Regions from separate parts of the Leclercia sp. LSNIH3 genome, predicted to be linked through region 3. Evidence: predicted binding sites of a transcription regulator. Region 3 holds the regulator's gene; each other region holds the start of a gene.

The links. The regulator sigma-54, encoded in region 3, starts transcription at its own class of promoters, with help from an activator protein. The targets are predictions, from matches to a motif close to GTTGGCACANNTTTCGCTNT.
Region 1: the regulator sigma-54 is predicted to act here: its motif matches at 2,443-2,462, upstream of C3F35_RS20495 (branched-chain amino acid ABC transporter substrate-binding protein).
Region 2: the regulator sigma-54 is predicted to act here: its motif matches at 1,891-1,910, upstream of glnK (P-II family nitrogen regulator).
Region 4: the regulator sigma-54 is predicted to act here: its motif matches at 6,759-6,778, upstream of C3F35_RS05365 (amino acid ABC transporter substrate-binding protein).

Annotation. Positions count from the first base shown of each region.
Region 1 covers NZ_CP026387.1:4,230,336-4,238,130, reverse strand. Annotated here, with positions in the region: gene tyrP (tyrosine transporter TyrP) at 235-1,446, shown strand; gene C3F35_RS20500 (YecA/YgfB family protein) at 1,526-2,194, opposite strand; gene C3F35_RS20495 (branched-chain amino acid ABC transporter substrate-binding protein) at 2,614-3,735, shown strand; gene C3F35_RS20490 (ABC transporter permease subunit) at 3,830-4,744, shown strand; gene livM (high-affinity branched-chain amino acid ABC transporter permease LivM) at 4,754-6,055, shown strand; gene C3F35_RS20480 (ABC transporter ATP-binding protein) at 6,052-6,927, shown strand; gene C3F35_RS20475 (ABC transporter ATP-binding protein) at 6,924-7,640, shown strand; gene C3F35_RS20470 (phosphoethanolamine transferase) at 7,679-7,795, opposite strand, start outside.
Region 2 covers NZ_CP026387.1:1,331,593-1,339,387, forward strand. Annotated here, with positions in the region: gene tesB (acyl-CoA thioesterase II) at 1-96, shown strand, start outside; gene amtB (ammonium transporter AmtB) at 185-1,471, opposite strand; gene glnK (P-II family nitrogen regulator) at 1,505-1,843, opposite strand; gene C3F35_RS06500 (SmdB family multidrug efflux ABC transporter permease/ATP-binding protein) at 2,040-3,818, opposite strand; gene C3F35_RS06505 (SmdA family multidrug ABC transporter permease/ATP-binding protein) at 3,811-5,583, opposite strand; gene C3F35_RS06510 (Lrp/AsnC family transcriptional regulator) at 5,626-6,084, opposite strand; gene C3F35_RS06520 (PLP-dependent cysteine synthase family protein) at 6,198-7,247, shown strand; gene cof (HMP-PP phosphatase) at 7,288-7,795, opposite strand, start outside.
Region 3 covers NZ_CP026387.1:2,982,806-2,990,600, reverse strand. Annotated here, with positions in the region: gene lptC (LPS export ABC transporter periplasmic protein LptC) at 1-208, shown strand, start outside; gene lptA (lipopolysaccharide ABC transporter substrate-binding protein LptA) at 177-752, shown strand; gene lptB (LPS export ABC transporter ATP-binding protein) at 759-1,484, shown strand; gene rpoN (RNA polymerase factor sigma-54) at 1,532-2,965, shown strand; gene hpf (ribosome hibernation promoting factor) at 2,988-3,275, shown strand; gene ptsN (PTS IIA-like nitrogen regulatory protein PtsN) at 3,358-3,849, shown strand; gene rapZ (RNase adapter RapZ) at 3,895-4,749, shown strand; gene npr (PTS phosphocarrier protein NPr) at 4,746-5,018, shown strand; gene mtgA (monofunctional biosynthetic peptidoglycan transglycosylase) at 5,015-5,740, opposite strand; gene elbB (isoprenoid biosynthesis glyoxalase ElbB) at 5,737-6,396, opposite strand; gene arcB (aerobic respiration two-component sensor histidine kinase ArcB) at 6,625-7,795, opposite strand, start outside.
Region 4 covers NZ_CP026387.1:1,094,324-1,102,118, reverse strand. Annotated here, with positions in the region: gene leuS (leucine--tRNA ligase) at 1-1,476, opposite strand, end outside; gene C3F35_RS05390 (zinc ribbon-containing protein) at 1,690-2,172, shown strand; gene rihA (pyrimidine-specific ribonucleoside hydrolase RihA) at 2,223-3,158, opposite strand; gene C3F35_RS05380 (amino acid ABC transporter ATP-binding protein) at 3,280-4,005, opposite strand; gene gltK (glutamate/aspartate ABC transporter permease GltK) at 4,005-4,679, opposite strand; gene gltJ (glutamate/aspartate ABC transporter permease GltJ) at 4,679-5,419, opposite strand; gene C3F35_RS05365 (amino acid ABC transporter substrate-binding protein) at 5,578-6,486, opposite strand; gene lnt (apolipoprotein N-acyltransferase) at 6,880-7,795, opposite strand, start outside.

The DNA.
Region 1 (7,795 bases), 1.2 Mb from region 3:
TTTGATTATTTATAAGAAACGTTTACGTTACGCCTGATTATCGAACGAAAACATTGCCCTTATGTAGTAGGCGAATACCCCCACTTTCATGGGCATACGACCAGGCCATCGCTGCTTCTGATTTCCGTAAAGATGGATTTACAGCTGTTGTAACGCCGGTTTGACGACGCTGCATTTTTCCCTTACGCTGCGCGGCAGATTTTGTCGCGATAGTGCAAGGCCGTAGAGGAAAACGTGAAGAACAGAACGCTGGGAAGTATTTTTATCGTCGCCGGAACGACGATTGGCGCAGGAATGCTGGCGATGCCGCTGGCCGCAGCGGGCGTCGGGTTTGGCGTGACGCTGGTATTGTTAGGCGTGCTCTGGGCGCTGATGTGTTACACCGCCCTGCTGCTGCTTGAAGTGTATCAGCACGTTCCCGCCGATACCGGGCTGGGAACTTTGGCCGGGCGCTATCTGGGCCGCTTCGGCCAGTGGATTACCGGATTCAGCATGATGTTCCTGATGTATGCCCTGACTGCGGCCTATATCAGCGGCGCGGGCGAGCTTATCGCCTCCAGCATTAACGACTGGTTTAACGCGGATATTTCACCGACCACCGGGGTGATCTTCTTTACCCTGATCGGCGGGGGCGTGATATGCGTGGGCACCTCACTGGTGGATCTGTTCAACCGTTTCCTGTTCTCGGCAAAAATCCTCTTCCTGGTGGTGATGCTGGTGCTGCTGGCGCCGCACATTCATAAGGTCAACTTACTGACCCTGCCGCTGGAGAAAGGGCTGGCGCTGTCGGCTATTCCGGTCATTTTTACCTCGTTTGGCTTCCACGGTAGCGTGCCGAGTATTGTCAGCTATATGAATGGCAACGTGCGCAAGCTGCGCTGGATCTTCATCACCGGCAGCGCCATCCCGCTGGTGGCGTACATCTTCTGGCAGATGGTGACCCTGGGCAGCATCAACTCGTCCACCTTTATGGGGATGCTGGCCAGCCATACCGGTCTGAACGGACTGTTGCAGGCCCTGCGGGAAGTGGTTGCCTCGCCGCATGTGGAGCTGGCGGTGCATCTGTTTGCGGATCTTGCTCTGGCGACGTCGTTCCTTGGCGTGGCGCTGGGCCTGTTTGATTACCTTGCCGACCTGTTCCAGCGCAGCCGCACTGTTAGCGGGCGTTTACAGACCGGGGCGATCACCTTCCTGCCGCCGCTGGCTTTCGCTCTGTTCTATCCGCGCGGGTTTGTGATGGCGCTAGGGTATGCGGGTGTGGCGCTGGCGGTGCTGGCGCTGCTGCTGCCGTCGCTGCTGGTCTGGCAGAGCCGTAAGCACCATGCCACCGGCGACTACCGGGTACCTGGCGGCAAACCGGCGCTGTGCCTGGTCTTCGCCTGCGGGGTAGCGATAATTCTGGTGCAGTTCGGGATTGCGGCGGGGCTGCTGCCGGAAGTGGGATAATAAACGCAGTAATGCCGGGTGGCGCTGTGCTTACCCGGCCTATCGCAGGTCCGTGCAAGCGCAGCGCCGCCAGGTATGATTAATGCAGACAGCAGTTCTTGAATTTTTTACCGCTGCCGCACGGGCACGGATCGTTACGACCGACTTTGGTACCGTTGATCACCGGCTGCTGGGTGACAGTCGCTTGCGGGTTGGCAATCCAGTAGTTATAGAGGCGCAATGCCGCCGGACGAATATTCTCAATGCTCTGCTGGAACTCCTCTTCGCTGAAGGTATCCAGGCGCTCAAAGTTCTCTTCAGAACCGTGCAGGGCAATAAGATCCAGATCGGCACGCAGCGATTCCGGCAGGGATGACCAGTCGGTCAAGGCCACGCCGCGCATATAGCCGAAGCACCACTCTTCCACCACGGTATAGGTTTCACCGTCGACGTCGTTCATGCCGAACATCGGTTCAAACTGATCCGGGTAATCGCTCAGGCGCTCGGCGATATCGTTCAGATGCTTGAAGCAGAGATCGATAAAGCGGTTCATCTCGCGATCGTTCTTCCAGCGCGGAATGTTTTTCTCGCCGCCCCAGACCGCCACCAGCCAGCGATCCGGCTCCACCACCACCGGGCCGGACAGCACCGCGGTCATCATTCCGTCGAGTTCGGAGACGTCCATAATGGACTCGCCGTCATGACCGTAGGTCATTAAGGTCTCTTCCAGCCATTCCATTTCGGTTTCGTTTAACGGGCCTTCGGTCATGGGTAAATCTCCTGCAGAATAGAATTGCGTGCAGGGTAACACAGAAACCCCGCTAAACGGTGCCCTTCCCCTGCTTATCCCCGGCGCTTTATTGGTGCAAATCTGTCCAAATCGTGACCGCTGCACAACTTATGTGCTTTGTTGTTAATGAGATGTGATCCCCGCTGTAATTTCATTGCATGGTGCCGGGTGGCTTAAAACGGCGCTCTATACTGAAAATTGTCGAAACACAGGCAATACGCTGCCGTTCTGGCAACCATTTTGCTTACTGTTGTACTGAGGATCATCATCCTCAGGCAATCTCGCCTGTTTCTGCGGTATGTCGTCCGTTTTGTGTAATACGTTTTGGATTGGGTACGCCTCCGGCGTTCGACTACACAGGGTTCGTGCAAAAAACCACTCAGAAAAGGTACATAATAATGTCGCTGAAATTGATCAGAAGTCCTCTCTCTCTTGTGCTGGCAGGGTGTCTGGTGACGGCGTTTTCCGCCCAGGCTGATATCGTGATTGGCGTGGCGGGCCCCTTCACCGGGCCGAACGCAACCTACGGGGATCAATACTGGCACGGCGCGACGCAGGCCGCGGAAGACATTAACGCCGCGGGCGGCATTAATGGCGAGAAGATCAAACTGGTGCAGGGCGATGACGCCTGTGAACCGAAACAGGCCGTCTCGGTCGCGAACCGTCTGGTTGACCAGGATAAGGTCAAAGCCGTGGTCGGCCACTTCTGCTCCTCCTCTACCATGCCGGCCTCCGAAGTCTATAACGACGCGGGCGTACTGGCGATCACCCCCGGCTCCACCAACCCGCAGATCACCGAGCGCGGCATGAGCGATATGTTCCGCATGTGCGGTCGCGATGACCAGCAGGGTCAGGTCGCCAGCGATTTCATTATTGATAAGCTGAAAGCCAAACGGGTGGTGATCATTCACGATAAAGACACCTACGGCCAAGGGCTGGCCGATGCCACCAAAGCCGCCCTGGCGAAACGCGGCGTGAAGGATGTGATGTACGAAGGCCTGTCGCGTGGGGAGAAAGACTTTAACGCGCTCGTGACCAAAATCGGTGCCCAGAAGCCGGACGTGGTCTTCTTCGGCGGCTGTCACCCCGAAGCCGGCCCGCTGGTGCGCCAGATGCGTGAGCAGGGCGTGCAGGCGAAATTCTTCTCCGGGGACTGCATCGTCAACGAAGAGATGGTCACTGCCGCCGGGGGTGCGCAATACACCAACGGCATCTATATGACCTTCGGTAAAGACCCTCGCCTGATCCCGGAAGGCAAAGCGGTCATCGACAAATTCCGCGCCAGTAAATTTGAGCCGGAAGGCTACACCCTCTACGCCTACGCCTCCATTCAGGCCATTGCTGCGGCATTTAAAGGCGCGGGCGGTGCCGATCCGGCTAAGGCCAGCGAATGGCTGAAAGCCAATGCGGTGGATACCGTTATGGGCAAAAAATCCTGGGACAATAAAGGCGACCTGAAAGTCTCTGACTACGTGGTGTATGAGTGGGACGACAAGGGTAAATATAAGGAAGTGCAGTAACGGGACGGAATCACGCTCAACGTCGGTATGGCGACATACCGACGCACTAAAACCAGCGGGCCGCGCCAGCGGCCTAAAACACGAGCGCGCGATGATGGAAACTTTCTTTCTGCAGCAGTTAATAAATGGCTTAACGCTGGGGTCGGTCTACGGATTGATAGCCATCGGCTATACCATGGTTTACGGCATTATCGGCATGATTAACTTCGCCCACGGCGAAGTGTATATGATCTCCGCCTATCTCTGCGCTATCGGCCTGGCGCTCCTCTCCTTCTTCGGGCTGGAATCTTTTCCGCTGCTGATCCTCGGCACGCTGGTCTTCACCATCGTGGTGACGGGGGTGTACGGCTGGACCATCGAGCGCATCGCCTATAAACCGCTGCGTAACTCCACGCGCCTGGCACCGCTGATCTCAGCCATCGGCATGTCGCTGATCCTGCAAAATTACGCCCAAATCAGTCAGGGGCCGCGCCAGCAGGGCGTGCCTACCATGCTCGACGGCGTGCTGCGATTCCATATTGGTGAAGGCTTTGTTCAGATCACCTACACCAAAGTCTTTATCCTGATCGCCTCGTTCACCGGGATGCTGTTGCTCACCTGGATCATCAGCAATACCCGACTTGGACGGATGTGCCGCGCCGTGCAGCAGGATCGCAAAATGGCGTCGATTCTGGGGATTAATACCGACCGGATCATCTCCCTGGTGTTCGTGATTGGCGCGGCGATGGCCGGGCTGGCAGGGGTGCTGATCACCATGAACTACGGCACTTTCGATTTTTACGCCGGGTTTATCATCGGGATTAAAGCCTTCACCGCCGCCGTCCTCGGGGGGATCGGCTCCCTGCCCGGCGCGATGCTGGGCGGCCTGATCCTCGGTATCGCCGAGGCGCAATTCTCCGGCATGGTGAACTCCGACTACAAAGATGTGTTCTCCTTTGGCTTGCTGGTGGTGATCCTGATTTTCCGTCCGCAGGGACTGCTTGGCCGCCCTGTCGTGGCCAAGGTGTGAGGAAAAAAGATGACTGCACAAATCGTTTCACACACCGTTTCCCAGGACGGTTTTTCGCTTAAACGCTGCCTTCTCGACGCCATTTTTGCAGGCATGGTGGCGTTGATCATTTTTGGTCCGGTGGCAGGCGTGGTCCTGGATGGCTACAGCTTTAACTTCGAAGGGCGTCGGCTGGCGTGGATCATCGCCACGGTGATGACGGGGCGTTTTTTACTGAGCGCCTTTTTATCTACCGCCCCGGGCCGCCGCGTGATGGCCCGCTTCGACAACGATAACGCGGGGGTTTACGTCCGTCCGCCGGAATACAAAAGTCGGATGCGCTGGATCCTGCCGCTGATTATCACCCTGGCAATCTGTTTTCCGTTCGTCGCCACCAAGTACGTGCTGACGGTGGCGATCCTCGGCCTGATCTACGTCCTGCTCGGCCTCGGGCTGAACATTGTGGTCGGGCTTGCGGGGCTGCTGGACCTCGGCTATGTCGCCTTTTACGCCATCGGTGCCTACGGCCTGGCGCTGGGGTATCAATATCTGGGGCTTGGCTTCTGGACCATGCTGCCGCTGGCGGCGCTGATGGCCGCCGCGGCCGGGGCGGTGCTTGGCTTCCCGGTGCTGCGCATGCACGGTGACTATCTGGCGATTGTGACCCTCGGCTTCGGGGAGATCATTCGCCTGGTGCTGAACAACTGGCTGACCTTTACCGGCGGGCCGAACGGTATCTCCGCCCCGCCGCCGACGTTTTTCGGGCTGGAATTTGGGCGGCGAGCCAAAGAGGGCGGCGTGCCGTTCCACGAGTTCTTCAACCTGACCTTTAACCCGAATCTGAAGTTCATCTTCATCTATGTCGTTCTGCTGCTGGTGGTGCTGCTGGTGCTGTACATCAAGCACCGTCTGACGCGGATGCCAATTGGCCGCGCCTGGGAGGCGCTGCGCGAGGACGAAATCGCCTGTCGCTCCATGGGCCTCAACCATGTGCTGGTCAAGCTGTCGGCCTTTACCCTCGGGGCCTCGACCGCGGGGATTGCCGGGGTGTTCTTCGCCACCTATCAGGGGTTTGTTAACCCCACCTCCTTTACCTTCTTTGAGTCGGCCCTGATCCTCGCCATTGTGGTGTTAGGCGGGATGGGGTCTACCCTCGGGGTAGTGCTGGCGGCCTTTGTGCTCACTGTCACACCCGAACTGCTGCGCACCTTCGCAGAGTACCGGGTACTGCTGTTTGGCGTCTTAATGGTGGTGATGATGATCTGGCGACCGCGCGGGCTGATCCGCATCAACCGCAGCGGCTTTGCGGTACGCAAAGGAGTGGCGCCATGAACGGGACCATCTTAAGCGTTGAACATCTGATGATGCATTTTGGCGGCATCAGGGCGTTAAACGACGTTAATCTCGAGGTGCAGCGCGGCTCTATCACCGCCCTTATCGGGCCGAACGGCGCGGGAAAAACCACGGTATTCAACTGCCTGACCGGATTTTATAAAGCCTCCGGGGGCAATATTCTGTTCAACACCCGGAGTAAAACCACCAACGTCATCCAGATCCTCGGGCAGAAATTCCAGCCGGGGGACTGGATCAACCCGGCGCAGTTTGGCCAGCGTTTGTTCTACAAGATGTTTGGTGGCACCCATCTGGTCAACCGCGCCGGGCTGGCCCGCACCTTCCAGAACATTCGCCTGTTTCGTGAGATGTCGGTGGTGGAGAATTTACTCGTAGCACAGCACATGCGGGTGAACCGCAACCTGCTGGCGGGCGTGCTTAACACCCCTGCTTACCGGCGGGCAGAAAGCGATGCGCTCGACCGGGCCTTTTACTGGCTGGAGGTGGTGGATCTGGTGGATTGCGCCAACCGCCTGGCGGGTGAGATGTCTTACGGCCAGCAGCGTCGGCTCGAAATCGCCCGGGCCATGTGTACCGGGCCGGAGATGATCTGTCTTGACGAACCGGCCGCCGGGCTTAACCCGGTAGAAACCCACACGCTGAGTAACATCATCCGTTTCCTGCGCGACCATCACGACATTACCGTCCTGCTGATCGAACACGATATGGGGATGGTGATGGAGATATCGGATCACATCATCGTGCTCGACCACGGGGATGTGATTGCCCAGGGTAAACCGGCGGAGATCCAGCACGATGAAAAAGTCATTGCCGCCTATCTGGGCACCGATGAGAGCGAGGTCACTGTATGAGTGAGGCAATGCTGGAGTTTCGTCAGGTGGATGTCTATTACGGCGTGATCCAGGCGCTGAAGCAGGTGTCATTGCAGGTGAACCCCGGTGAAACCGTGGCGCTGATCGGCGCTAACGGGGCGGGGAAATCGACCCTGCTGATGTCGATTTTCGGCCAGCCGCGGGTGCGCAACGGCCAAATCCTGTTTTGCGGCGAAGACATTAGCCATAAATCGACCCACTACGTCGCCTCGGGCGGCATTGCCCAGGCCCCGGAAGGACGGCGTATCTTTCCTGATATGACCGTGGAAGAGAACCTGCTTATGGGCACGATCCCCATCGGCAACCAGTATGCCGCAGAGGATCTGCACAGCATGTTTGACCTCTTTCCCCGCCTGAAAGAGCGGCGCAAACAGCGGGCGATGACCATGTCCGGCGGCGAGCAACAGATGTTGGCCATCGCCCGGGCCTTGATGAGTCGGCCCAAACTGTTGCTGCTGGATGAGCCGAGCCTGGGATTAGCGCCCATTGTGGTGAAGCAGATCTTCCAGACCCTGCGCGAGCTGGCGCGCAACGGGATGACGATTTTCCTCGTGGAGCAGAACGCGCACCATGCGCTGAAGCTTTCCGATCGCGGGTATGTGATGGTCAATGGTCAGATCCGCCTGAGCGGCAGCGGCGAGGAGCTGCTTGGCAATCAGGAGGTCAGAAAAGCCTATCTGGGGGGCGTGTAGCCGGGCGCTTCCCGCCAGTCAGGAGACCCTGACTGGCGTTACGGGTGAAGATCGTCAGGAAGCTGGGCGTAATTCACCTTTTCGAGCTTAAAGTTCATCACCCAGGGGGCAGCCGCCGCCTGTTCCGAGACAAAGGGGTATGTTGGGTTAAGCTC
Region 2 (7,795 bases), 1.7 Mb from region 3:
AGCGCTCGCGGGTTTGTTCGCGGTGAGTTTTATACTCAGGATGGCGTGCTGGTCGCTTCTACGGTGCAGGAAGGGGTAATGCGCAACCGGGGATAACAGCTGCGGGCTGATGCCCTGCCCCTCTCCCTCAGGGAGAGGGGGCAAATACAAAAACGGCAACCTCTCGGTTGCCGTTTGCTTTTACTTAAGCGTTATACGCATTCTCGCCGTGGCTGTTGACGTCCAGACCTTCGCGCTCCTGCTCTTCTGGTACGCGCAGACCCACCGTCATGTCCGCCAGCTTGTAGCCGATGAAGGCCACTACGCCAGACCAGACCACCGTAATAGCGATACTTTCCAGCTGCACCAGAACCTGATGGCCCATGGTCACGCCTTCTGCGTAGCCGACGCCGCCCAGGGAGGTAGAGGCAAAGAAGCCGGTCATGATGCAGCCGATGATGCCGCACACGCCGTGCACGCCAAACACATCACAAGGATCGTCCACACGCAGAACACGTTTCAGCGCAGTGACGCCCCACAGACCGGCCAGACCCGCGACGATACCGATGATGAGCGCGCCGCCCACACCGACAAAGCCACAGGCCGGCGTGATACCCACCAGACCGGCAATTGCACCGGAACAGGCACCCAGCAGGGAAGGCTTGCCGCGTACCGCCCACTCGCCGAAGATCCACGAGAGGATAGCGCCCGCCGTTGCCACCACGGTGTTCACGAAGGCCAGCGCCGCGATTTCGTTTGCTGCACTGGCGGAACCGGCGTTAAAGCCAAACCAGCCGAAGTAGAGGATCGCGGTACCGGTAAAGACCATCGGCAGGTTGTGCGGTTTGAAGGCCTCTTTGCCAAAACCGACGCGTTTGCCAATCAGGTATGCGCCTACCAGGCCCGCTACCGCGGCGTTGATGTGCACAACGGTACCGCCCGCAAAGTCCAGCGCGCCATGGGAGGCCAGCAGACCACCGCCCCAGACCATATGCGCCACCGGCACATAGGAGAGAGTCAGCCACACCACCACGAAGATCAACACCGCGGAGAAGCGAATACGTTCCGCCAGCGCCCCCACAATCAGGCCGACGGTGATACAGGCAAATGAGCCCTGGAATGCCACGTGAATGTACTGATAGAAGCTGCCCATCACCGCGGTCAGCTCGATATTTTTCAGCATCGCCCAGTTAAAGCTGCCGAAGAAGGCGTTGCCTTCACCAAAGGCCAGCGAGTAGCCGTAGACGACCCACAGGACGCACACCAGAGCGAAGGTCACTGTTACCTGGGTAAGCATGGAGAGGACGTTTTTACCGCGGATCAGGCCGCCGTAAAACAGCGCAATCCCCGGAATGGTCATAAATAGCACCAGCGCGGTGCAAATCATCATAAAGGCGTTATCGGCTTTGTCTGCCACCGCCGGTGCAGCCATTGCCAGCCCCGGCAGCAGTGCCAGAGACCCCAGACCTGCTTTGAGTGTTGTTGTGTTCATTTTCTCGATCCCTATCACTGTGTGCCTGATTTTTTACAGTGCCGCTTCGTCGGCTTCGCCTGTACGAATGCGAATAACGCGTTGCAGCTCAGCAACGAAAATTTTGCCGTCGCCAATTTTGCCGGTATAGGCTGCTTTGCTAATCACATCGATGACTTCATCCAGCTGATCGTCGGCGATCGCAACGTCAATCTTCACTTTTGGCAGGAAGTTGACGCTGTATTCGGCGCCACGGTACAGCTCTGCATGACCTTTCTGTCGCCCAAAGCCTTTCACCTCGGTGACGGTCAGTCCCTGAATACCCATTGAAGAGAGTGCTTCACGCACGTCTTCGAGCTTGAATGGTTTGATGACCACGGTAACCAGCTTCATATATCTCTCCAGTCAGAATTCGGTAATGGCTCGCGAACTGATTAGGTATTGCAAGGGGTGTGCCAGAATTGAAAAGAGAGGAAAGATGAGGCGTGGCGGAGAGAATATGAAAAAAAACGCACCATGACAGTGCATGGTGCGTTTCATTTTTGCACCAACCGATTCAGCGGCTGGTAACTTGCTTAATTTTAGTGCATCAGGCGCTTAGCGACTCTTCGCGGGTGCTGGCGGCCAGCTCTTCACCGGCCAACTGCAATTGATACATTTGCCAGTAACGCCCTTTTGCCTCAAGCAGTTGCTTATGGGTGCCGCGCTCAACGGCCTGGCCGCGATGAAGCACCAGAATGGTATCTGCCTCGACAATGGTCGAGAGGCGGTGGGCGATAACCACCAGCGTGGTCTGGTCCCGCACCGCGGCCAGCGCCTGCTGAATCGCCTGTTCAGTGCCAGAATCGATGCTTGCTGTAGCTTCATCAAGGATCAGCACCTGAGGCGTATCAATCAGCACCCGGGCCAGAGCCAGGAGTTGTTTTTGCCCCACGGATAGGTTGTTCCCCTGCTCGCCCAGCCGGGTGTGGATCCCCTCGTGCAGGCCGCGCGCCAGCTCCGCCAACTGGACTTTCTCCAGCACGTCCCACACCTGCTCCTCGCTAAACGGCCGCCCGAGCGTCACGTTGGCGTAGAAAGTATCGGCCAGCACCACCGGATCCTGCTGCACCATTGCCACCCCTTTACGCAGCACGGCGTGACTCAGGGTCGAGAGCGGACGCCCGTCGAGGCGAATTTCCCCTTCGGTAAGCGGGTAGTAACCCATCAGCAGGCTGGCGAGGGTACTTTTACCGCTGCCGGTATGGCCCACCAGCGCGACAAAGCTTCGGGAAGGCACCTTCAGATCGATATCCTGCAACACCAGCCGATCCTCGCGATAGGCGAAGGAGACCTTATCGAATTCAATGGTGCCGCTTTGCAGGTCACGATCGTCATCGCCATATGCCTGCCGCGGGCGGTCCATCAGTTCAAAGACGCGTTCGCCAGCAACCACCGCCTGCTGCAGCATCGACTGCTGCGTGGTCAACTCAATCAGCGGCTCGTTAAGACGGCCCAGGTAGCTGATAAAGGCATACAGTACCCCGACCTCAATGGTGCCGCGTGCGGCAAAACCAAACTGCATCAACAATCCGCACAGCACCAGGGCCGAAAACAGGCTGAGCAGCGGGCGCAGGAGAAAGCCGTCCAACCGCAGCGTCTGCATGCGGGCCATATAGTGTGAACGGCTGGCCTCACCCATCCGCTCGCCAAAGCGCGCCTGCTGACGGAACTGCTGGATAACACTCATGCCGTTGATGACTTCGTTGAAACCATCATTGATATCCGCCAGATAGGTCCGCACGCGACGGACAATGGGCGTGCTGTAGCGCTGGTAGATGATCATCACAATCATCACCGCCGGGAAAATGGCCATCGCCACCAGCGCCATTCGCCACTCCAGGCTGAACATCGCCACCAGCATGGCACCGACCAGCGCGGCGCTGCGCAGCACCGTGGCGACCACCGTGACATAAAGATCGCGGATCACTTCGGTATCGTTAGTCACGCGCGAGATGATCTGCCCGACGGGCTGGGTATCGAACGCGCTCAGCGGCTGGCGCAGGGCGGCGTCCATCACGTCGGTACGCAACTGCTGTACCACCCCAACGGCGGCCTGGTTAAACAGCAGCGACTGGGCGTAGTGCAGCCCGGCCGCCAGCAACTGCAGGCCCACATAGGCCACCGCCAGGCCGGTCACCAGACCGAGCGGGAGATAATTTTTTGCCACCATGTTGTCGATGAAATAGCTGATCAGCAGCGGGCCGGTGACTTCGGCGATGGCCGCAATCCACAGCAACACCACTGCCAGCGACAGCGGTTTACGCCATGGCGAGCCATAGGCCAGCAGGCGTTTAAGGGTGGGCCACAGCTGGGAAAAACTACGCATCGGTGGCCTCCTCGTTTATGTCCGGCACGTCATCCAGCGCCGCTTCCAGTTGTTGATAGCGATACATATCGCGATACCATCCCGGCTGGTCTGCCAGCTGTTCATGCTGCCCGCGCTGGGCAATATGCCCGTGCTGCATCACCAGAATTTCACTCGCCTCGGTCAGAGCCGACAGACGATGGGCGCTAATGATCACCGTGCGCCCTTCTCCCCACTGGCGCAGGTTATGCAGGATCTGGTGTTCGGTACGGCCATCTACCGCAGACAGGGCATCGTCGAGGATCAGGATCTCGGCATTAAGCAGCAGCGCGCGGGCGATGGAAATACGTTGCTTCTGCCCGCCCGAGAGCATCACGCCGCGCTCCCCCACTTCGGTTTCATAACCCTGGGGCAGGCGCAGGATATCGTCATGTACGCTGGCGAGACGGGCGACGTGCTCGATCGCTTCCCGGGTCGCTTGTGGACACCCCAGCGCAATATTGTTGGCGACGGTATCGGAGAAGAGGAACGGCGTCTGGCTTACCACCGCCAGCCGGCTGCGCCAGCTATCCAGCTGCAGCTGCGTCAGGGGGATGTCATGGAAGCGGATCTCGCCCTGGTCAATATCAAAGTGGCGCTGGATCAGCGACAGGATGGTGCTCTTTCCGGCCCCCGTAGGGCCACAAATGCCCAGCATCTGTCCGGGTTGCAACCGGAAGTTGACGTTTTCGAGCGTCACCTGCTCCGTTTGTGGATAGGTAAAGACGCGAACAGCAACATTCAGCTCACCGCGCCCGGTCGGCACCGGCTCGCTGCCGTCATTGACGACCGGCGCTTCAGCAAGCATGTCGCGGATCCGGCTGTAGGCCGCGCTACCGCGCTCGACGATATTGAACATCCAGGCCAGCGCCAGCATCGGCCAGATCATCAGCCCCAGATACATGGCAAAGCTGGTCAGCTGCCCGAGCGTCAGCGAACCGTTGATCACCATCCAGCTGCCGCCGCCAATGGCCAGCAGGTTGGCGGTACCAATGGCGATATAAATAGTGGGATCAAAGCGGGCGTCGATGCGGGCAACGCGCAGGTTTTTGGCCCCGGTATCGGCGGCATCGGCAGCAAACAGCGCCGACTGGCGATCTTCCAGGCCGAAGGCTTTGATCATACGGATACTGGTCAGACTCTCCTGAGTGCGGTCGTTAAGGGAGGAGAAGGCTGCCTGCGCCAGCTTGAAGCGCTGGTGCAGCTGGTCGCCGTAGCGTTTGATCGCCAGCGCCATAATCGGCATCGGCAACAGAGCCAGCAGCGTCAGCTGCCAGCTGATCTGCGTGGACATCACAATCAGCACCGCGCAGCCCATCACCAGCGAATCCACCAGGGTCAGCACCCCTTCCCCGGCGGCAAAGACCACGCGATCCACATCGTTAGTGGCGCGGGCGATCAGGTCCCCGGTGCGGTGGCGCAGATAAAATTCCGGGTGCTGACGGCTAAGCTGGCGGTAAAAATCTTCCCGCAGTTCCACGGCCAGCTGATAGGACGCGCCAAACAGCAGTACGCGCCAGACATAGCGCAGCAGATAGACGACCACCGCCGTCAGCACCAGCGTGCCGATCCACATCATCACCCGTGCGTTGGTGTAATGTTGTTCCGTTACGCCATCCACGACATAGCCCACCACTTTCGGCGGGATGAGCTGCAGAACGGCAATGATAATAAGCAGGGCGACTGCGCCGAGATAGCGTTGCCACTCCCGGCGAAAATACCAGCTTAACTGAGCAAATAATCGCACGCGGTTTTTTCCTGAGGATCGTTTTCCGGCGAGGCCGGGAAGTTATTCAATGGGTAAGGCGGTGGTGTATTTAATCTGTTCCATCGCAAAACTGGAGGTGACATTCGACAAACCTGGCACGCTGTTAACCAGCCGTTTATAGAAATCATCATAGCGCTTCATGTCTGCCACCTGAACGCGCATCAGGTAGTCGTATTCGCCCGCCATGCGCCAGAAGCCCAGCACTTCCGGCATCTCCGATACCACGCTGACGAACCTACAGTACCAGTCACTGCTGTGGTGCTGCGTTTTTATCAAAACAAACGCGGTCAGCCCAAGCCCCAGTTTTTCAGGATCCAGCAGCGCCACGCGTCCCAGCAGAATGCCTTCGTCTTCGAGTCGCTTAAGGCGTTTCCAGCAGGGCGTGGTGGTCAGATTAACGGCATCCGCCAGCGCCTGCAAAGAGAGGGTGCAGTCGCTTTGCAGTAAGGACAGCAGCTTACGGTCAATTTTATCTAGCATACCCACCCCCACAGAGAAAATTTTTCTCCTTACATTCTATTTTAAAGGCCAGATAGCAACAATTTTTTCTGTGCTTTTCGCTATGCTGGGCACAAAATGACAAACGGATAACTGTGATGAATAGCTCCTGGGTTAAAAACGCCATCAGTGAAATTAATGCCGATTATCAGCGCTCGGCAGATACACACCTTATTCGCCTGACCCTGCCAGGCTTTGCCGGTATTCAGCTCTATCTGAAAGACGAAAGTACCCACCCGACCGGCAGCCTGAAGCACCGGCTGGCGCGTTCGCTATTCCTGTACGGACTGTGTAATGGCTGGATCAATGAAGGTACCACCATCATTGAATCCTCTTCCGGCTCCACCGCCGTTTCTGAGGCCTATTTTGCCCGCCTGCTCGGCCTGCCCTTTATCGCCGTTATGCCCGCCTGTACGGCGAAACGCAAAATCGAACAGATCGAATTCTATGGTGGCCGTTGCCACTTTGTGGAAAGCGCCTGTGAAATTTATGCCGCGTCAGAGATGCTGGCCCGGGAGCTGAACGGTCATTATATGGATCAGTTTACGTATGCGGAGCGGGCAACGGACTGGCGCGGCAATAACAACATTGCCGACAGTATTTTCCGCCAGATGCAAAATGAACCTCATCCCGTGCCCGCCCATATCGTGATGAGCGCCGGAACCGGTGGGACCTCGGCCACCATTGGCCGCTATATTCGCTGCCAGGGGTACGATACCCGTCTGATGGTGGTGGATCCGCAAAACTCGGTGTTCCTGGATTACTGGCAGCAGCGCGATCCCGCCCTGCGCAGCCCGGTGGGCAGCAAAATCGAAGGGATTGGCCGCCCGCGGGTAGAGCCGTCGTTTATTCCTGACGTTGTGGACGAGATGCTCCGCGTGCCGGATGCCGCCAGCGTCGCCACCGCCCACTGGCTGGAAACGCAGCTGGGCCGTAAGGTCGGGGCGTCGACCGGGACCAACATGTGGGGCGCGTTACAGCTGGCCGCGCGGATGCGGGAGGCCGGGCAAACCGGCTCCATCGTTACCCTTCTGTGCGACAGCGGCGAGCGTTACCTGGACACCTACTACAACGCCGGATGGGTGAAAGCCAACATTGGCGATGTGACCCCGTGGCTGGCAGAGATTGCCCGGCTGGTAAAATAAAAAAAGCCAGACTATCGTCTGGCTTGCTGGAAGGGTCTCACTATTCGGGGGAATAAGGAAGATCAAGTGTATCCAGCCAATGGGTTAAAAAATGGGACACGGCCTCGTTACGGCAGTGTCCAATAACCGGTAAATGCGAAAGCTCAGCGATCAGTTGCGGCATCGCATTGCCCATGATCAGGCCGCGCCCCACGCTGCCCAGCATCTCGCGATCGTTCATCGCATCGCCAAACGCCATACACTCCTGCAAACTCAGGCCCAGATGCTCACTCAGTACCGCCAGGGCAGAACCTTTGTTGCACCCGACCGGCAGCACTTCCAGGCAATCTATTGCCGAAAACGTAAGATGCGCGCGGCTGCCTAAGGCTTCATTGAGCTGGATGCGCAGACGGCACAGATCGTCGTGGTCGCCGCAAAAACAAATTTTGGTTACCGCATGCGCCGGAATACGGCGTAGATCGGTCAGCTGGTACTGGAAGCCGCTGTAGACGTGCGCTTCCAGCAGCGCCGGGATCGCTTTTCCAGTCAGCCAGCCGGTGTCGTTAAAC
Region 3 (7,795 bases):
CGCACAGCTGCGCAAAATCACAACCGATAACGCACAGATTAACCTTGTGACTCAGGATGTAACGTCGCAGGATCTGGTTACGTTATACGGCACCACATTTAATTCCAGCGGTCTGAGAATGCGCGGGAACTTACGCAGCAAGAACGCAGAGCTGATTGAAAAGGTTAGAACCTCCTATGAAATTCCAAGCAAACAAACTCAGCCTTAATGTTGTTATTGCCAGCGCGCTGCTGGCCGTCAGCGTGCCTGCGCTTGCTGTGACGGGTGATACCGAGCAGCCGATTCATATCGAATCCGATACGCAGTCGCTCGATATGCAGGGCAACGTAGTGACCTTTACCGGCAATGTTGTCGTGACTCAGGGCACGATCAAAATCAACGCCGATAAGGTGGTGGTAACGCGTCCTGGCGGGGAAGACGGTAAAGAGATTATCGATGGCTACGGCAACCCGGCCACCTTCTACCAGATGCAGGACAACGGCAAGCCGGTGAAAGGCCACGCTTCCCAGATGCACTACGAGCTGGCGAAAGACTTTGTGGTGCTGACCGGGAATGCGTACCTGGAGCAGCTCGACAGCAACATCAAGGGCGACAAGATCACCTATCTGGTGAAAGAACAAAAAATGCAGGCCTTCAGTGAAAAAGGCAAACGCGTGACGACCGTCCTGGTCCCATCGCAGCTGCAGGACAAAAACAGCACTCAGGCTCCGGCACAGAACCCTCAGGCCCCAGCACAGAAAAAGAGTAACTAATTCGTTATGGCAACATTAACTGCAAAGAATCTCGCCAAAGCCTACAAGGGCCGTCGCGTAGTGGAAGATGTCAGTTTGACCGTCAACTCCGGCGAAATTGTCGGCCTGTTGGGTCCTAACGGTGCAGGTAAAACCACCACCTTTTATATGGTGGTAGGGATTGTGCCGCGCGATGCGGGTAACATCATTATTGATGACGAAGACATCAGCCTGCTGCCCCTCCACGCGCGTGCGCGTCGCGGTATCGGCTACCTGCCGCAGGAAGCCTCGATCTTCCGTCGTCTGAGCGTCTTCGACAACCTGATGGCGGTACTTCAGATCCGTGACGATTTGACCTCTGAGCAGCGTCAGGATCGCGCCAACGAGCTGATGGAAGAGTTCCATATCGAACATCTGCGCGACAGCATGGGCCAGGCGCTCTCCGGTGGTGAACGCCGCCGTGTGGAAATTGCCCGCGCGCTGGCCGCTAACCCGAAATTCATTCTGCTCGATGAGCCATTTGCGGGCGTTGACCCGATTTCGGTTATCGACATTAAACGGATTATTGAGCATCTGCGCGACAGTGGTCTGGGCGTACTGATCACCGACCACAACGTTCGTGAGACGCTGGCAGTCTGTGAACGTGCTTACATCGTCAGCCAGGGCCATCTTATCGCCCACGGTACACCGCAGCAGATCCTCGAAGACGATCATGTTAAGCGCGTGTATCTTGGGGAAGACTTCAGACTCTGATAGGGTAGAAGTTCAGTCTCGCCTAAACGGAGAAAAATGCTCTGAACATGAAGCAAGGTTTGCAATTAAGGCTCAGCCAACAGCTGGCAATGACGCCGCAGTTACAACAGGCCATTCGTCTGTTGCAGCTGTCGACGCTAGAACTTCAGCAGGAGCTTCAGCAAGCGCTGGACAGTAATCCCCTGCTTGAGCAAACCGATCTTCACGACGAGGTAGAAACCCAGCAAACGCAGGATAACGAAACGCTCGACAGCGTCGACGCGCTGGAGCAAAAAGAGATGCCAGACGAGCTTCCTCTTGATGCCAGCTGGGATGAGATCTACACCGCCGGCACGCCATCCGGTACGCGCGCTGATTACCAGGATGATGAGTTGCCGGTGTATCAGGGCGAAACCACCCAGTCCCTCCAGGATTACCTGATGTGGCAGGTGGAGCTAACCCCGTTTTCCGATACCGATCGCGCCATTGCCACCTCCATTGTCGATGCCGTCGATGAGACCGGCTATTTAACCGTGCCGCTGGACGACATTCTGGAAAGCATCGGTGATGATGAGATCGATCTTGAAGAGGTCGAAGCGGTCCTGAAGCGCGTGCAGCGTTTTGATCCGATTGGCGTTGCGGCACGTGATTTACGTGACTGCCTGCTGATTCAGCTTTCGCAGTTCGTCAAAGAGACGCCGTGGCTGGAAGAGGCTCGTCTGATCGTCAGCGAGCATCTGGATCTGCTGGCCAACCACGACTTCCGCTCGTTGATGCGGGTGACGCGATTGAAAGAAGAGATCCTGAAAGAGGCGGTCAATCTTATTCAGTCGTTGGATCCGCGTCCGGGGCAATCCATCCAGACAAGCGAGCCTGAGTACGTTATTCCCGATGTACTGGTACGCAAGCATAACGGCCTGTGGACCGTGGAGCTGAATTCCGACAGCATCCCGCGCCTGCAAATTAATCAGCAATACGCCTCGATGTGCACCAGTTCGCGCAACGACTCGGATAACCAGTTTATCCGCAGCAACCTGCAGGAGGCGCGCTGGCTGATCAAAAGCCTCGAGAGCCGCAATGATACGCTGCTACGCGTGAGCCGCTGCATCGTGGAGCAGCAGCAGGCCTTCTTTGAACAAGGTGAAGAATTTATGAAGCCGATGGTGCTGGCCGATATTGCCCAGGCCGTCGAAATGCATGAATCAACGATTTCCCGCGTGACGACGCAGAAGTATCTGCACAGCCCGCGCGGTATTTTTGAGCTTAAGTATTTTTTCTCCAGCCATGTCAATACCGAAGGCGGTGGCGAAGCTTCGTCTACAGCCATCCGGGCGCTGGTGAAAAAATTGATCGCCGCGGAAAACCCCGCGAAACCACTGAGCGACAGTAAGTTAACCACCATGCTGTCCGATCAAGGTATCATGGTGGCACGCCGTACTGTTGCGAAGTATCGAGAGTCTTTATCCATTCCGCCGTCCAACCAGCGTAAACAACTGGTCTGACACAACCGATAAGGAAGACACTATGCAGCTCAACATCACTGGACACAACGTCGAAATTACTGAGGCCCTGCGCGATTTTGTGAACACTAAGTTCGCCAAGCTTGAGCAGTATTTCGAGAGGATCAACCAGGTCTACATTGTGTTAAAAGTGGAGAAAGTGACGCATATCTCGGATGCGACCTTGCACGTTAACGGAGGCGAAATTCATGCCAGTGCGGAAGGACAAGACATGTACGCGGCTATCGACGGCTTGATTGACAAGCTGGCACGACAGCTAAACAAACATAAAGACAAACTGAAACAACACTAATTGTCCGGGCAGTTAACGGGTGCAGGTTGGCCTGTTGTGAAACACAACGGGCCCTTTGTACAGTTAGCGCTTAGGTGAAATTATGATGAATAACGATTCAACTCTACAACTGAGCAGTGTCCTTAATCAGGAATGTACCCGCAGTGCCGTCCACTGCCAGAGCAAAAAACGTGCGCTGGAGATCATCAGTGAACTGGCTGCAAAACAGCTGAGCCTGCCGCCGCAAGTGGTGTTTGAAGCGATCCTGACCCGTGAAAAAATGGGCAGTACCGGCATCGGCAACGGCATCGCCATTCCCCATGGCAAACTTGAAGAGGATACGCTGCGCGCTGTAGGCGTGTTTGTTCAGCTGGAAACACCTATCGCCTTTGATGCCATTGATAACCAGCCTGTCGATTTGCTGTTTGCCCTGCTGGTGCCAGCCGATCAGACCAAAACACATTTGCACACCCTCTCGCTGGTGGCCAAACGTTTGGCGGATAAAACCATCTGTCGTCGTTTGCGCGCGGCACAGAGCGATGAGGAGCTTTATCAAATCATTACGGAAACGGAAGGCAGTCAGGATGATGCGTAATCGGGTGATGGCTTTGACATCTGTAGTCCTGAGGAGAAACGGTACATGGTGCTGATGATCGTCAGCGGTCGTTCGGGATCCGGCAAATCGGTTGCCCTGCGTGCGCTGGAAGATATGGGCTTTTACTGCGTGGATAACCTGCCGGTGGTGCTGCTGCCTGAGCTGGCGAGATCGCTGGCCGATCGACAGATCTCCGCCGCGGTCAGCATCGACGTGCGTAACATGCCTGAATCGCCGGAGATCTTTGAGCAGGCGATGAGCAATTTGCCAGAGGCGTTTTCACCTCAGTTGCTGTTCCTTGATGCCGATCGCAATACGCTGATCCGTCGCTATAGTGATACCCGCCGTCTGCATCCGCTCTCCAGCAAAAATCTGTCGCTGGAAAGTGCTATCGACCAGGAAAGCGATCTGCTGGAGCCGCTGCGCTCTCGTGCCGATCTGATCGTTGATACCTCTGAAATGTCCGTGCATGAGCTGGCAGAGATGCTGCGTACCCGCCTGTTGGGTAAACGCGAGCGTGAGCTGACGATGGTGTTTGAATCCTTCGGCTTTAAGCATGGTATTCCTATCGATGCAGACTATGTGTTTGACGTGCGTTTCCTGCCGAACCCACACTGGGATCCGAAGCTGCGTCCAATGACCGGCCTCGATAAACCTGTTGCCGCGTTCCTTGACAGGCATACAGAAGTCCACAACTTTATCTATCAGACGCGCAGCTACCTTGAACTCTGGTTGCCGATGCTGGAAACAAACAATCGCAGCTATTTGACGGTCGCGATTGGCTGTACCGGGGGCAAACACCGTTCGGTCTATATTGCTGAGCAACTGGCTGACTATTTCCGCTCGCGCGGCAAAAATGTGCAGTCCCGTCATCGTACGCTGGAAAAACGTAAAACATGACCGTAAAGCAGACCGTTGAGATCACCAATAAGCTGGGCATGCATGCACGCCCGGCGATGAAGTTATTTGAACTGATGCAGGGGTTTGACGCGGAAGTTCTACTGCGTAATGACGAAGGCACCGAAGCCGAAGCCAATAGCGTGATTGCGCTGCTGATGCTGGACTCCGCCAAGGGCCGACAGATCGAAATCGAAGCGACCGGCCCACAGGAAGTTGAGGCGCTGGCGGCGGTGATTGCATTGTTCAACGCCGGGTTTGATGAAGATTAATTCAGCTTATGGGCCTGCATAAACCCTTCCCCGCCCAGTTGACGCATCTGGCGCAGGATCCACGCCTGACGGCTGCGAACATAGCCTGAAGGCGCACTGGCCTTAAAGCGAATGGGGTTCGGTAACACGGCGGCCAGTAGCGCGGCCTCTGATGCTGACAGTCGGCTCGCAGGTTTATGGAAATAGCGCTGGGCAGCGGCTTCAACACCAAACACCCCTTCGCCAAACTCTGCGATATTCAGGTACACCGTCAGGATGCGTTTTTTACTCCACACCGTTTCGATCCCCAGCGTCAGCCCGGCTTCAAACCCTTTTCTCATCCAGCTACGTCCGTCCCACAAAAACAGGTTTTTCGCCGTCTGCTGAGAAAGCGTCGATGCGCCGCGAATACGGCTCTCATTGCGCTCGTTATATGCTAACGCCTTCTCTATCGCCCCAACGTCGAATCCCCAGTGGTCCGGGAATTTCTGATCTTCAGCAGCAATAACGGCCAGTCCCATCCACGGCGAGATCTCATCCATGCTCACCCAGTCAGAGTGGGCAACGTAGCTGAAATCCCCTCGCAGCCAGCTCCCCAGTTGACGTTCAATCATCACTGCGGAAAACGGCACCGGCACGAAGCTGAACAGGGCGATACCGCCACCCCAGAAGACCGCCAGCACCAGCAGAACGCGGATGACGATCCGCCTTACCCAGCCAGATCGGGGACGCTTCAATCTCATTCAGCCAGCACCAGCACACGGGTAACCAGCTTCTCGATACCGGTCGCGGCTTCCGCAATGTTCTGCGCCAGCATGTACGCAGGGGTAGTCACGATCCTGTTATCTTCGTCGACCACGATATCGTCCACCGGGCAAGGGATGTGCTCGCCGCCCATATCCTCAATGGCCTCGGCAGTATCAATGTCAGTGCCGATGGTCAGACGCAGCGGGATATCGAAGATGGCGGGCAGCATAGCCGGAGCGATACAGATAAAGCCCAAGGGTTTACCGGCCTCATGCATCTGCAGCGCCAGGGTTTTTAAATCGCTCTCTACCTGGCAGGCGCTGCCCTCATGGGCAAAATTGCTCAGGTTTTTTGCGGCGCCAAAACCGCCCGGCACAATCAGCGCATCCAGATCGGCGGCACGTGCTTCACTGAGTGGGCGGATCTGTCCGCGTGCAATTCGCGCCGCCTCAATCAGGATATTTCGGCTTTCCGCCAGCGGCTCACCGGTAAGGTGATTAATGACATCAGACTGGGCTTTGTCCGGGGCGAAACAGACCGCTTCTGCGCCGTTGCGCGCCAGCGCCAGCGCCAGCAGCGTCAGAACCGCTTCATGAATTTCAGAACCATCGTAAACCCCGCAACCGCTCAGTACCACGCCAACCTTTTTCATCCTGCGATCCCTCTCGAAAAATGTTACATGCACATTAAAAATTCTGATTAAAATGGTGTGCTTCACACATTTAACTGATTCATGTAACAAAGTATTTAAGTTTTGCTATCTTAACTGCGTGCGGCCTAAATTTTCCGGCTACGCCATTATCTTAAAAAAACATCTTCAGGCGCAGCCACGATTTCCCTGGTGTTGGCGCAGTATTCGCGCACCCCGGTTTAGCCGGGGTCATTTTTTTCTGCTTTCCACCCAGGCTTTCAGAACGGCCACATCGTTTTGCCACTCCTGCTTCATCTCTTCAACCCATTCACCCACGTTATCTTCCCACGCCGGTAAATCCGGGGACTGGATCTGCTGACCAAGCTGCTGCAGATGACGCAAACCGACCGAGCCGGCCGCACCTTTGATCTTATGGCCCTCTTCTACGATACCTTTGCGATCCCGCGCCGTCAGGTTGGACTCCAGCACGTTCAGATAACCCGGCATCATCTTTTCGAAAATGGCCAGGCCGTCGGTAATCAACTTCGGCCCCACCAGATCGATGTACTGCTCAAGCATGTCGATATCCAGCAAAGACTGCGCTTTTTCCGTATCTACCGTCGTCATGGTGCTCTCCTCTTCGTCACAGGTGTCCCAGTACTTCTTAATCATGGCGGTTAAGGCCGGCACCGCCAGCGGTTTGCTCAGTACATCGTCCATACCGGCATCCAGATACTCTTTCTTGTCTTTCAGCACGTTGGCGGTGAGTGCCACCAGCGGCGGCAGTTCATCACTGGCATAACGGCTGGTGAGTTCACGCGAGATGTCCAGGCCGGTCATGTCCGGGAGCTGAATATCCAGCAGCACCAGGTCGTATTCTCCTGGGGTGAACATCTCCAGCGCAGCCTTGCCGGTCATGGCGACATCCACGCTGCTGCCGAGTTTCTCCAGCACCGACCGCGCCACAATCACGTTCAGCTCAATATCTTCCACCAGCAGCACATGCAGGGCAGGCAGCGGCATCGCGTCGTGGTCGAAGGTGTCTTCGACCTCCTCCGCAACCGCCGGGGCACGAACGCTCAGTTTAAAGACGGAGCCGTGACCTGGGTTGCTGCTCACCGTGATGTCGCCCCCCATGCTCTTCGCCAGGCGGCGCGATACCGCCAGGCCAATACCGGTTCCGGTGGCGGGCTTGCCGCCGTGGCTATCTTTAACCTGATAGTACATGGCGAAGATTTTGTCCTGCTCCTCCTGCGGGATACCGATGCCGGAATCCTCTACCTCGAAGTGCAGCATTTCACCCTCGCCGTAACGCACGCGAACCGCAACCTGGCCGCTCTGGGTGAACTTGACCGCGTTGCTGATCAAGTTCCACAGGATCTGACGCAGGCGTGTGCCGTCAGTCACCACCTTATGCGGC
Region 4 (7,795 bases), 1.9 Mb from region 3:
GGTGTCGAAGGTGTCGGTTTCACGCAGCGCAGGCATGCCGTTCACGGTGGTTTTTGCCCACTCAGGATCGGCTTTAATCGGGCTGGTGATGCCATCCATGACCACATCTTCCGGCAGGATCACCGGGAGCTGATCTTCCGGGGTTGGCATGACGGTGCCATCTTCCAGGGTGACCATCGGAATTGGCGCACCCCAGTAACGCTGACGGGAAACACCCCAGTCGCGCAGACGGTAGTTAACTTTACGCTCGCCAACGCCCAGCGAGGCCAGTTTATCGGCAATGGCGTTGAAGCCCTCTTCGAAGCTCAGGCCGCTGAATTCGCCAGAGTTGAACAGGGTGCCTTTTTCGGTCAGCGCCTGTTCGGACAGGTCCGGCTCAGAGCCGTCTGCCGCGAGGATAACTGGCTTGATCGCCAGGTGGTATTTAGTGGCAAATTCGTAGTCGCGCTGGTCGTGACCCGGAACGGCCATGACTGCGCCCGTACCGTACTCCATCAGCACGAAGTTGGCTGCCCAGACAGGGATCGCTTCGCCAGTCAGCGGGTGCGTGGCGTAGAAACCGGTAGCAACGCCTTTCTTCTCCATGGTCGCCATGTCGGCTTCGGCCACTTTGGTGTTGCGGCATTCGTCGATAAAGGCAGCCAGTTCTGGATTGTTCTCTGCCGCTTTCTGCGCCAGCGGGTGACCTGCCGCCACGGCCAGGTAGGTGGCACCCATGAAGGTGTCCGGGCGGGTGGTGTAAACGGTCAGCTTCTGATCGTAATTTTCCACGTTGAAGGTGATTTCCACCCCTTCAGAACGGCCGATCCAGTTGCGCTGCATGGTTTTAACGGTATCTGGCCAGTGATCCAGATTATCCAGATCGCTCAGCAGTTCGTCGGCGTAAGCGGTGATTTTGATAAACCACTGTGGGATCTCTTTACGCTCAACTTTAGTGTCGCAGCGCCAGCAGCAGCCGTCGATGACCTGTTCGTTTGCCAGAACGGTCTGGTCGTTCGGGCACCAGTTAACGGCGGATGTTTTTTTGTAGACCAGCCCTTTTTTGTACAGCTCGGTGAAGAACTTCTGTTCCCAGCGGTAATATTCCGGGGTGCAGGTCGCCAGTTCGCGGCTCCAGTCATAGCCAAAGCCCAGCATCTTGAGCTGGTTTTTCATGTAGGCGATGTTGTCGTAGGTCCAGGGCGCAGGGGCAGTATTGTTTTTTACCGCAGCACCTTCCGCAGGCAGACCAAACGCATCCCAGCCGATCGGCTGCAGAACGTTTTTGCCCAGCATACGCTGGTAACGGGCGATCACATCACCGATGGTGTAGTTACGCACGTGGCCCATGTGTAGTCGGCCAGAAGGATAGGGAAGCATCGACAGGCAGTAATACTTCTCTTTGCTCTCGTCTTCGGTGACTTCAAAAGTGCGCTTCTCGTCCCAGTGTTGCTGGACTTTCGATTCTATCTCTTCCGGGCGGTATTGCTCTTGCATGGCAGCCAGTGGTCCTGTGTTTATTACAGCTACAAACGTAGCCAAAGGATGTGGTATTTCAGATCCGCATAGCATAGCCCAAACGCCTGCGTCAAAACAGCCTTTAGCTGAAAAGGCTCTTGCAGGAATTTACGCAGAGTGTGGATGAGCTGACAAAGCGGGGCGCAAATAAGGTCTATCATTAGAGAGAGTTACTTACCCGGGAGGAAAATGATGAACAAGGTTGCTCAATTTTACCGTGAACTGGTCGCCACCTTGACCGAACGTCTGCGTAATGGTGAGCGGGATATTGACGCGCTCGTCGACCAGGCTCGCCTGAGGGTGATGCAGACGGGTGAGTTAACACGTACCGAAGTGGAAGAGGTGACCCGCGCGGTTCGCCGCGATCTGGAAGAGTTTGCCCGTAGCTATGAGGAGAGCCAGGATGAGGTTGCCGATAGCGTCTTTATGCGGGTGATTAAAGAGAGTGTGTGGCAGGAGCTGGCAGATATCACCGATAAAACGCAGCTGGAGTGGCGTGAGGTGTTTCAGGATCTGAACCATCATGGCGTATACCACAGTGGAGAGGTCGTTGGGCTGGGAAATCTGGTCTGCGAAAAATGTCACTTCCATCTGGCCGTTTACACCCCGGATCTCCTGCCATTGTGCCCCAAATGCGGTCATGACCAGTTCCAGCGTCGCCCGTTTGAACCTTAACAGAGACCACCACGATGCGTCCGATGACGCATCGTGGTGGCGTCGTATTACTACTGATAAAACGCGAGGCGTTCTGCCAGTAAATCAACGAAGGCCTGGCGATCGATATCCAGCATGATGTCGGTGTTGGGTTCGTTGCCAGTGAGCATGTAATAATCGACCACCGTCATGCCCTGCGTATATTTCCCCTGCGTTTCTACGCCGACCCAGCGTCTGGCGGTAGTGAATATCTCCGGTTTCAACAGCCAGGCGATGGTGCAGGGATCGTGCAGCGGCGCGCCCTGGAAACCCCATTTCTCCGTCTTGTGATACTCCATAAAGAAATCGAGCAGCTCCGCTACGGTCCGGGCTACGGGGTTATTGATCGCGCGAAAACGCTCAATATCGTCCGCCATAATCTGCGCCCGATGCGTCACATCCAGACCGGCCATCACCACCGGAATGCCGGACTGGAAGACAATTTCTGCCGCTTCAGGATCGACATAAATATTGAATTCCGCGGCTGGCGTCCAGTTCCCCAGCCCCATGGCGCCGCCCATGATCACTATCCGGGCGATTTTTGCATGCAATTCAGGATGGCTGTTCAGCAGCAGGGCGACGTTGGTCTGCGGGCCGGTTGCGACCAGCGTCACCGGTTCAGGGCTTTCGCGCAGCACCTTTGCCATCAGCTCTACAGCGGTGCAATTCTGTGGGGCAAAATCCGGCTCGGGCAGGGCGGGGCCATCAAGACCGGTTTCTCCGTGGACGTTATCGGCAATGATCAGGTCGCGCATCAGGGGTTTAACCGCGCCTCCGGCAACCGGAATATCGCTGCGCTTTAACAGCGTCAGCATCCGCAGAACATTGCGCAGGGTTTTGTCCGGTGTCTGGTTACCGGCAGAGGAGGTAACGGCTTTGACTTCCAGCTCTGGCGAGGCGAGGGCAAGCACGAGAGCTATCGCGTCATCATGACCCGGATCGCAATCGAGGATAATGGGCAGTGCCATAGAATTCTCCATTTCTCAGTGTTGTTTTGTGACAAGGCTAACGCTGAAGAAATGTGCATACGAGAAAAAGAGATGAAAAGCGTGAAGCAGTGCGCAATCCTGCGATTGCGCACCGGGAAGATTAATGCAGAATTTTGGCGAGGAAATCTTTCGCGCGATCGGATTGTGGGTTGGCAAAGAACTCCTCTTTGGCTGAGTCCTCCACGATTTTCCCTTCATCCATAAAGATCACGCGGTTCGCCACTTTACGCGCAAAGCCCATTTCGTGGGTGACCACCATCATGGTCATGCCTTCCTGTGCCAGCTGCACCATGACGTCCAGCACTTCGTTGATCATTTCCGGGTCAAGGGCAGAAGTCGGCTCATCAAACAGCATGGCTACCGGATCCATACACAACGCACGGGCGATCGCTACACGCTGCTGTTGGCCACCGGACAACTGTGCAGGGAACTTATCGGCATGGGCAGTCAGGCCGACACGTTCCAGCAGCTTCAACGCTTTGTCACGGGCTAGCGCCTTATCGCGTTTGAGGACTTTCACCTGCGCGAGAGTCAGATTCTCGATAATCGACAGATGCGGGAACAGCTCAAAATGCTGGAATACCATCCCAACGTTAGAACGCAGCTTCGCCAGGTTGGTTTTCTTGTCATTCACTTTGGTGCCATTGACGATAATCTCGCCCTGCTGCACAGGCTCCAGGCCATTCACGGTTTTGATCAGCGTTGATTTACCCGAGCCGGACGGCCCGCACACCACCACAACCTCGCCTTTTTTCACTTCCGTGGAGCAGTCGGTCAGCACCTGAAAGTGCCCATACCATTTAGAAACATTTTTCAGGGAAATCATTACACTGTCCTTTTCTTCAGCCAGCTGACCAACAGCGACGCGCTTAAACTAATAACAAAATAGACCGCACCTGCGAACAGGATCATCTCGACCTGAGTACCATCGCGCTCGCCGATGGTAGAAGCGGTACGGAAGAAGTCTGCCAGGCTCAATACATACACCAGAGAGGTGTCCTGGAACAGCACGATGCCCTGGGTCAGCAGCAGCGGAACCATGGCGCGGAACGCCTGCGGCAGAATGATGAGCTTCATCGACTGCCAGTGGGTCATGCCTAACGCCAGCGCGGCACTCGATTGCCCGCGGGAGATGCTCTGGATCCCGGCACGGATAATCTCTGAATAGTACGCCGCCTCAAACATCGAGAAGGCCACCATCGCCGAGATCAAACGGATGTCATTTTTCGGCGACAGGCCGAGCACATCCTGCAGCAGGCCAGGCACAATGAGATAGAACCACAGCAGTACCATCACCAGCGGGATGGAACGAAACACGTTAACGTAAGCCGTTGCAAACCAGGCGACAGGCTTAAAACTCGACAGGCGCATTACCGCCAGCAGCGTACCCCAGATTATCCCGATCACGACCGCCGTCAGGGTGATCTTGAGGGTAATGATCAGGCCATCCATCAGATAGGGCAGGGAAGGAACAATGGAACTCCAGTCAAATTCGTACATTATTTGCCCCCCAGGTTGCCCGGCAGGCGAACTTTACGTTCGACAAGGTTCATCACCAGCATAATTACCGCGTTAATCAGAACATACGCCAGGGTAATGGCGGTAAAGGATTCCCACGCATGGGCAGAGTAATCCAGCAGTTTGCCCGCCTGCGCCGCCATATCCACCAGACCGATGGTGGACGCGATGGCCGAGTTTTTCACCAGGTTCATCATTTCCGAGGTCATCGGCGGTACGATCACGCGATAGGCATTGGGCAGCAGAACGTAACGGTAGGCTTGCGGTAAGGTCAGGCCCATCGCCAGCGCAGCATTTTTCTGCCCGCGTGGCAGAGACTGAATCGCTGCACGCACCTGCTCACACACGCGGGCGGCAGTAAACAGACCCAGGCAGAGCATGGAGGAGACAAAGAACTGAACGTTAGGATCCAGCTCTGATTTGAACCACATGCCGAGATCTTCCGGCAGCAGTTCGGGAATAACCAAATACCAGGTAAAAAACTGCACGATTAACGGAACGTTACGGAACAGTTCGACGTAGCAGGTTCCCAGCGAGGAGAGAAAGCGATTCGGGACGGTACGCAAAATACCGAACAGCGAGCCGACAAGGAAAGCGATGATCCAGGCGGTGATCGACAGTGCGACCGTGACCTGAAAACCGCTCCACAGCCAGCCAAGATAGGTGGTGTTGCCGAACGGGGCTTGCTGCAGGAAAATGCCCCAGTTCCAGTCGATTGACATAATAAACTCCAGAAAAAAAAGGGTAGCAGCGCTACCCTCGAAGATTGGTGAGAAGCTTTAATCGTCGCGCTGAGTGGGGAACGACCCCTCAACGTTTAGTCTGTCCGCGCTTCCCGACAATCGAGAGGGCAGGAGATCCCGCCCCTTAGTGGTTCTAATTAGTTAAGTGCTTTGTCGTTCGGTTCTTTAAACAGGGCTTTCATGTCGTCAGACAGTTCAAAGTTCATGTTCAGATTTTTTGGTGGGATTGGGTTCTTGAACCACTTATCGAACCATTTCTCCGCGTCGCCGGAGGTCTGAACCTGAGCGATGGTGTCATCGACCAGTTTCTTAAATTCCGCATCGTCTTTGCGCATCATGCAGCCATACGCTTCTTTAGACTGCGCGGTACCGACGATTTCCCAGTTGTCCGGTTTCTTCGCTTTAGCGCGCTCACCGGCCAGCAATGCATCATCCATCATGAACGCAACGGCGCGACCGCTTTCCAGCGTACGGAAGGAGTCACCGTGGTCTTTGGCGCTGATGATGCGCATGTCCATTTTCTTCTCTTCGTTCAGCTTGTGCAGCAGCACTTCAGACGTGGTACCGGAGGTGACGACTACTGCTTTGCCTTTCAGGTCAGCGAAGTCTTTAATATCGCCGCCTTTTTTGGTCAGCAGACGGGTACCAACCACGAAAATGGTGTCGGAGAAGGCAGCCTGTTTCTGACGCTCAAGGTTGTTGGTGGTGGAGCCGCACTCAAAATCAAAGGTGCCGTTTTGCAGCAGCGGGATACGGTTTTGTGAAGTGATTGGGATCAGCTTCACTTGCAGATCCGGTTTGTTCAGCTTCTTCTTCACCGCGTCCACGATGGCGTTGGAGTAAGCCTGAGAGTAACCCACGACTTTTTGCGTGTTGTCGTAGTATGAGAATGGAACGGAGGATTCACGGTGGCCGACCACAATCACGCCGTTTTTAGCGATTTTTTCCAGGGTGCCGCCCGCTGCTGGTGCAGCATCTTCGGCGTGAACAACGCCTGCAGACAATCCCATCACCAGCATTGCTGTGGCCAGTTTACGTAATTGCATATCCAACTCCTTTTTTATCAGCGTCAGGGGCGCATTGATATTCGGTGTGATGTTGTTATAGCTCGCGCGATACGAGTGCAGTGTTATACATGTTTGTTAACATTTAGTTTGGCTTAATGTAAAGATTTTGCTGCTTTATTGTTTATTTTTGCGAAGCGCGCCGCACCATTCAGAGGCATAAATCTCCCGTTGCACCGTTTCGGTGCTACCGACGAACTATGCTGGTGCGACCCGGTTGCACGTTAAGCCAAATCGCGTTTGCGTGAATAAACAAAGCAATAGACGTGCCAGAGTTGTCGAATGGAGGGAATTGCCCGGTTGCGGCTGCGCCTTACCCGGTTTAAAAACGGTAAGCCCGGCAAGCGTAGCGCCGCCGGGCAAAAAGGAAGGGGATTACTTACGACGCTGACGAAGGCTCATCAGCACTGCGCCAAAGCCGAACAGCGCGGTCAGGATCCACAGCGGCCAGTTGCCGGTGCGGGCATATGGCGTCAGCCCGGTAGCTGGCGTGACCTTGGCGGTCAGCACATCGCGGGTAAACTGCGGGAGCATGGCCTGAATTTCGCCCTGCGGACCAATCACGGCTGTGATGCCATTGTTGGTGCTGCGCAGCAGTGGGCGCGCCAGCTCCAGCGAGCGCATCCGCGCCATCTGGAAGTGCTGCCACGGACCAATCGACTTACCAAACCACGCATCGTTAGAGATCGTCAGCAGATAGTCGGTGTTCGGGCGGAAATTATCGCGCACCTGCTCACCCAGAATGATCTCGTAGCAAATGGCAGCGGTCAGTAAAAAGCCGTGGGCGCTGAGCTGAGGCTGGATGTACGGACCGCGGCTAAACGAGGACATCGGTAAATCGAAGAACGGCGCCAGCGGACGCAGAATTGACTCCAGCGGCACGAACTCACCAAACGGTACGAGGTGGTTTTTGTTGTAACGGTTAGCCGACTCGTAGCTGTACGGATTGTCTTTCCCCAACGTAATGATGGTGTTGTAGGTATCGTACCGGTTTTGCTTGTTCAGACGTGCATCCACGATCCCGGTGATCAGGGTGGTGTCACGGGCGCGCAGCAGATCGTCCATCATGGCGAGGAAACGCTGCTGGTTGATCTCCAGATCCGGGATCGCTGACTCCGGCCAGATAATTAACTGGGATTTGCCCATCTCTTTCTGCGTGGCATCCAGATAAATTTTCAGGGTGTTGACCAGCTGACCCTCATCCCATTTCAGCGACTGGGGAATATTACCCTGCACCATCGACACCTGGGTGGCGCGCTCAGGCTCAAGGGTAAACCACTGGATGTAGCGC